One region of the Psychrosphaera sp. HA2-10 genome, then DNA from elsewhere that is predicted to be linked to it. Evidence: predicted binding sites of a transcription regulator. Region 1 holds the regulator's gene; the other holds the start of a gene.
What was found. Region 1 encodes MetJ, which represses methionine synthesis genes. Its sites were predicted from a motif close to TAGACGTCTAGACGTCTA; they were not measured.
Positions count from the first base shown of each region.

Region 2: metK (methionine adenosyltransferase) is a predicted target of MetJ. The motif match lies at 1,680-1,697, and genes of this name have one in related genera.

Region 1 is NZ_CM146341.1:230,122-233,555, reverse strand. It holds gene trmB (tRNA (guanine(46)-N(7))-methyltransferase TrmB) at 1-189, opposite strand, end outside; gene ACZ1GV_RS01220 (PhnA domain-containing protein) at 189-770, opposite strand; gene ACZ1GV_RS01215 (DUF5665 domain-containing protein) at 856-1,284, opposite strand; gene metJ (met regulon transcriptional regulator MetJ) at 1,509-1,826, shown strand; gene ACZ1GV_RS01205 (malic enzyme-like NAD(P)-binding protein) at 1,898-3,136, opposite strand.
Region 2 is NZ_CM146341.1:969,538-972,971, forward strand. It holds gene metK (methionine adenosyltransferase) at 456-1,607, opposite strand; gene ACZ1GV_RS04485 (M16 family metallopeptidase) at 1,826-3,434, shown strand, end outside.

The DNA of each region.
Region 1 (3,434 bases):
GTAACGACTTGAATCTTGTGCTAAAAAATCGATAACCTGCTGATTTAATTGTGCAAATGTTTCAAGCGAAAAAGGTGCATACGGCTTTTTAAACTTGTGTGTTAAGTGTTTAACAACAACTTTATTTAAATCCTCATGCACACCAGTTTGATTACTGGTGATTGAACGAGAGTTGCCTGCGTTATCCATCATACTTTTTTAACAAACTTAGTTAAGATAACGATCTTCTGTCCATTAACGCGCCCTTCTATATGTTCAGGGTTATTTGTTAATGAAATGCCGCGAACTGTAGTGCCTTGTTTTGCTGTGAAGCCACCACCTTTTACTGGTAAGTCTTTAATCAAATAAACATTATCGCCAGCAGATAGGCGGTCGCCATTAGAATCGACATGTTCTGCATCACCACCAGCGTTTCTGTGCGCCAAACCTGACTCCGCCCAAGATGCGGTTTCGTCTTCTAAATACATCATATCTAAAAGGTCTTGAGCCCAAGTTTCGCCCTGATTGGTTAATAGCTTAAGCTGTTGCCAGGCCAGTACTTGCACCGCCGGTATCTGACTCCACATACTGTCGTTTAAACAACGCCAATGTGTAACGTCTAACGTGTCGCTGGAGTTAAGTTCACCATCACACTTTTCGCATACCAACACACAATCATCGGAATTGTCGCCAGCCTTTGGCAGAACCGCATAAACGGATAAGTTTTCTGCGCTTGTGCAAAGTTCACAGGCATTGTTGCCGCGTTCTTGAAGTGTTGATTCGATAGACATTAGATACTCCATTGAGCCTTTAAAATTTAAGGCCGGCATTATGCCTATTTTTGTCGATTAAAAAAAGTAAAAGGACGCTAACGCATCAATTTGCTTCAGGGCCTTTTACAACCTCTAATATTGCCGATACCCACTCCCCAATAATAGGAATGAATTCCATTTGAGAAAGAATATAAACAAGAAATGACAACACAACTGTCGCGCCCAATACACTACCTAAACCTACAGCAATCCCTTTAACAAGACTAAACCATATAAAACGAGGTAAAGAGTTATAAGTGTGAACAAGTTTGTGGTTATTTAACTGAAGAAGTTGCTCATTAATTTGTTTGGTTTGTATGTGAAGCTTTTTCCACATCTCTTGCATACTGATGTCGTCTAAATTAGCGTCGACTTCTGAACGTTCAGTTTGTGACTCTTGACTGAGTTGTTTTGAATCATCGGCGCTTGTTGCACTTTGGGCGTTCTTTTTTACCGTTAGTGCCGTTTTCATTTTTTTTAATTGGTTTCGCATAATAATCACTTTGGCGAGAAGTCTTTTCTCTAGCTTATGCATATGCGTAATCAAATGAAAGCGCTAAATAAATTTATATGAAAAGCAAAACTCCACTTTAAAGCCGTCTAGCAGTTTTTCCATATAGAAATCGATCGTTTGACTAATTTTGTTAATACAATACAATTTCATCAACTAAATGCGATGTGATGTCGTATATGCAATAACTCATGAACAGGTGTTTTATGGCCAAGTGGAACGGGGAATATATTCATCCCTATGCAGAACATGGAAAAAAAGCGGATAAAGTTAAAAAGATCACAGTATCGATCCCGCTAAATGTATTAAAAGTATTAACCGATGAAAGAACTCGTCGTCAGGTTAACAATCTTAGACACGCGACAAATAGTGAACTCTTGTGCGAAGCGTTTCTTCACGCATTTACCGGACAACCATTACCTTCGGATAATGACTTGAAGAAAGAGAATCCAGATCAAATTCCAGAAGAAGTTCGTAACATTCTTACTGAAATGGGCAAAGATATCCCTAACATAAAAGATTAAAACCAATAGCGAGGTGCATATTAATAATTAATATTAGCCATGGCACCTCCGCTTTTCGCTTAATAACGTCACTATGCCTTAGGTATAGGCATACCAAGTTTTGCGACACCACTCTCAATAGCAGCTGCAGATACAGCACTAGCAACTTTTTCTAACAAACGCGGGTCCATTGGTTTTGGAATAATGTAATCCTTACCAAAACTTAATTCAGACATACCGGATGCTGTTAACACTTCTTTTGGCACCGGCTCTTTTGCCAAACTTCGAATCGCCTCAACCGCTGCAACTTTCATTTCATCATTTATTGCCGTTGCCCGTACATCCAACGCACCTCTAAAAATGAACGGAAAGCATAGTACGTTGTTTACTTGATTTGGATAGTCAGAGCGTCCAGTTGCCATAATTAAATCATCGCGTACCTTGAGCGCCAATTCAGGTTTGATTTCAGGATCTGGATTTGAACAAGCAAAAACCACAGGATTAGGCGCCATCAGTTTTAACGCCTCTGGTGCTAATAAGTTTGCCCCAGACACACCAACAAAAACGTCAGCGCCATCAATCACGTCTTCTAATGTTCGTTTGTCGGTATTATTCGCGAATAATTGCTTATATTCGTTTAAGTCATCACGTCTGGTGTGAATAACACCTTTTCTATCTAACATGTAAATGCGTTCTCTCTGAGCACCACATTTAATAAGTAACTCCATGCAAGCAATTGCAGCTGCACCCGCTCCTAAACAAACAATCGTACAGTCGTGTAGTTCCTTACCTTGAATTTCAAGCGCGTTTAACATTCCTGCTGCAGTCACAATCGCCGTGCCGTGCTGGTCATCATGGAAAATAGGCACGCTACAGCGTTTTTTTAGCTCTTGCTCAATTTCAAAACACTCTGGAGCTTTAATATCTTCTAGATTGATACCACCAAAAGAGTCGGCAATATTAGCCACCGTATTGATAAACTCATCGACGGTACGATGGGTTACCTCAATATCAAAGGAGTCAATGTTTGCAAAGCGCTTAAATAGTAATGCCTTGCCTTCCATTACAGGTTTTGAAGCTAACGGACCTAAATTACCCAGACCTAAAATTGCTGTACCGTTGCTAATTACGGCGACTGTGTTGCCTTTTGCAGTGTACTTGTAGGCATTGTCTGGATCTGCTGCGATTTCCCGCACCGGTTCTGCTACGCCAGGACTATAGGCTAAAGATAAATCATCTACCGTTTCGGCCGCTGTAGTTAGTGCGATGCTAATTTTTCCTGGGGTCGGTTGGCTATGATAATCGAGTGCGCGTTGCTTAAAATCTGACATTAAGTTACTTCCAGTATGGTGACAAAACGTCGCCACTGTACTGGATTAAAAAGCCTTTAACGATAAGAAGTTACCGCTAAAAGTAGAACTCATACCAGTTGGTAAAATAATAACAACATCTGACGCCAACAGGAATTTTTCGTAAGTCTAGGGAGTTAAAAGCTATTGGTGAGAGATTGCGACAGAAGGCGTTTTTTATGTCGAAATCGATACAAATATAAGGTCTAACTCTGATTTTTGAAATGCGATAACAAAAGCCAACTGAAAGATAATTACCACGTTATCTATTTACGACATA
Region 2 (3,434 bases), 740 kb from region 1:
GCCGCTGTTGGAAATCTTTACGTATATCGCTTCGCTGGATTTGTTATGCAGCGAGCCTGCTGCCTTAAGTTCGAACAAATTTTCTATACCGCAACGACTCACTTCGCCAAAGAACAGATGAACATAACTTTACGCAAGAGGTCTCCAAGGCATGGATGCCTTGGCTAAGCGCTTCAGGGAAGAACTTGAGCGGCCGATGGAGTAAAGTTATGTTCAGCGGTTCGATGCCCCCAAACGAATGGATGCCTTGGCTAAGCGCTTCAGGGAAGAACTTGAGCGGCCGATGAAGTAAAGTTATGTTCAGCGGTTCTATAAACCCAAACAAATGGATGCCTTGGTTAAGCGCTTCAGGGAAGAACTTGAGCGGCCGATGAAGCAGGCATAAAAAAAGGACCCGAAGGTCCTTTTTTTAAAGCAGCGCTTGTCTCAACTCAATTGCTGCAAAAACTTATTGCTTATAAGCCAGCGTCAGCGCGCAATGCTTCTACTTTGTCAGTACGTTCCCATGGGAACTCTTCGCGACCAAAGTGACCGTATGCAGCTGTGCCTTTATAAATAGGGCGCTCTAGGTCTAACATTTGAGTTAGGCCGTATGGACGTAGGTCGAAGTGACGACGTACTAATTCGATTAGTTTGTCTTCTTCAAGCTTGCCTGTGCCAAATGTTTCAACGCTGATAGACGTTGGCTCTGCAACACCAATCGCATAAGAAACTTGAAGTTCAGCTTTATCAGCAAGGCCAGCCGCTACTAAGTTTTTAGCAACGTAACGTGCTGCGTATGCGCCTGAACGGTCAACTTTTGAAGGATCTTTACCAGAGAACGCACCGCCACCGTGACGAGCCATGCCGCCGTATGTATCAACAATAATCTTACGGCCTGTTAAACCACAGTCACCCATTGGTCCACCAATTACAAAGCGGCCTGTCGGGTTGATGAAGTATTTAGTTTTCGCTGATAACCATTCTGCAGGCAGAGTAGGCTTAACAATCGTTTCCATTACAGCTTCAACTAAGTCTTTTTGACTAATAGTGTCACAGTGTTGAGTAGAAAGTACTACTGCATCGATGCCAACTGGTTTGCCATTTTCATAGATAAAAGTTACCTGAGATTTTGCATCAGGACGTAACCAAGGAAGTGTGCCGTCTTTACGTACTTGTGCTTGACGTTTTACTAAACGGTGCGAGTACTCAATTGGAGCAGGCATTAATACTTCAGTTTCGTTACATGCATAACCAAACATTAAACCTTGGTCGCCAGCACCTTGTTCGCTAGGGTCTTTACGATCAACACCTTGGTTGATGTCTGGAGACTGTTTACCGATTGTATTTAAAATTGCACAAGAGTCTGCGTCAAAGCCCATATCTGAATGAGTGTAACCAATTTCACGAACTGTACTACGAGTTAACTCTTCAATATCAACCCAAGCTGAAGTGGTAATTTCACCACCAACCATAACCATACCTGTCTTAACGTATGTCTCACACGCAACACGTGCCTTTGGGTCTTGCTCTAAAATTGCGTCTAATACTGCGTCAGAAATCTGATCTGCGATTTTATCTGGATGACCTTCAGATACTGATTCCGATGTGAATAAATGTTGTGCCATTTAACCTATCTCTTTAATTACGTAAATTTTGCGGTAATTTTAGCTAAGTTTTTCGGTTTTGCATATTACTTTTTTACGCCTAGACGTCTAAACACTTATATGGTCCTAAATTGTTAACAAAGTGTTACAAGTTAAAAGTTAGTTTTAATAGCCATATTTGGTATAAAACGCGTAATAGAACGTCGACATATTATTATAAATTCAGGGAGCTTCATTGAATGAAGATTTTTAACAGCAATAACAAGTCAAAGTTTACAAAAACGGTTCTGGCATCTGCCGTCTTTTTTGCCCTAGCAGGGTGTTCAGCGACTCAGCAAAGTGTCGCGCCAGAAGTTGTTGCGACTAACGCTAAAATGGAATTCGTTCGAAATGTAGAAGGTATCAATGAATATACCTTGTCAAATGGTATGAAAGTACTGATGTACCCAGACGAAGCGCAGCCAAAAACTCTGGTTAACATCACCTATAAAGTAGGTTCAGTCCACGAAAAGTATGGTGAGACTGGTATGGCCCACCTTTTAGAGCACATGTTATTTAAAGGCTCTACAAGCTACAAAGCAATCGACACCGAATTTAATAAGCGCGGTATGCGCGTAAATGCGACAACCTGGCTAGATCGTACTAACTATTTTGAATTATTTGAATATGATGAAGCTAACTTAGAGTGGGCTTTAGGAATGGAAGCAGACCGTATGGTTAATGCGACCTTTACTAAAGAGCAACTTGAGTCTGAAATGACCGTGGTTCGTAATGAAATGGAGCGTGGTGAAAATAACCCATTCCGTATGTTGTCTTCGCGATTAGCATCTACTGCCTTTTTATGGCACAACTATGCAAACTCTACGATTGGCGCACGTTCAGACGTTGAAAACTTTCCTTTCCAAGTTTTACGTGACTTTTATAAGCGTCATTACCGTCCAGACAACGCCGTATTAACAGTAGCAGGTCGTTTTGATAAAGAAAAAACAATCGAAATGATTGAAAAGACTTTTGGCAAGTTACAGCAACCTGAAACGCCAATAGAAAAGCTATATACCGTTGAACCGACTCAAGACGGCGAGCGTGAGGTTAATCTACGTCGTACAGGTGACGTGCCAATGATTGCGGCTGTATATCATGTTCCATCAGCGCTTCATGAAGATACGCCAGCGGTACAAGTGTTAGCGCAGATATTATCTGATAACGCTCGTGGCCGTATGCAGAAGAAAATGGTCGAGCCTGGTTTAGCGACAGGTGCCTACGCCTACTCTTATCTACTAAAAGATCCATCAACTTTTACCGTATTAGCTCAAGGCTCAAAAGGTAAAGATACAACCGAGATGGAAAAAGCATTAGTAGCGATGGTTGAAGGTATTAAAGATAATACAATTTCAGAGTCGGAAGTAGCGGTTGCCAAAGCTGCTATTTTAAAAGAAACAGAAGAAGCGTTGCGTAACGTGACGTCGGTAGGTATGGAATTATCAGAATACATCGCGATGGGTGACTATCGTTATATCTTCTATTTCCGTGACTTAGTAGAAAAAGTAACAGCTGCTGACGTTCAGCGAGTTGCAGAGCAATACTTTGTAGAAAGTAACCGTACGCTAGGGCGCTTTATCCCAACCAAAGAGCCTGTGCGTGCGGAAATTTCTGAGGCAAAAGATATTTCAGAACTATTAGCAGACTATAAAGGCCGTAAAGCTGTTGCTAATGGCGAAGTTTATGACAATAACGTTGAAAATGTCTTGGCTCGTTTACAGGAGTTTACTTGGGCAACCGGCACACAGGTCAGTATTTATCCGAAGAAGCTACGCGCTGGCGAAGTGAATATTGCAATGACTTTCCCTG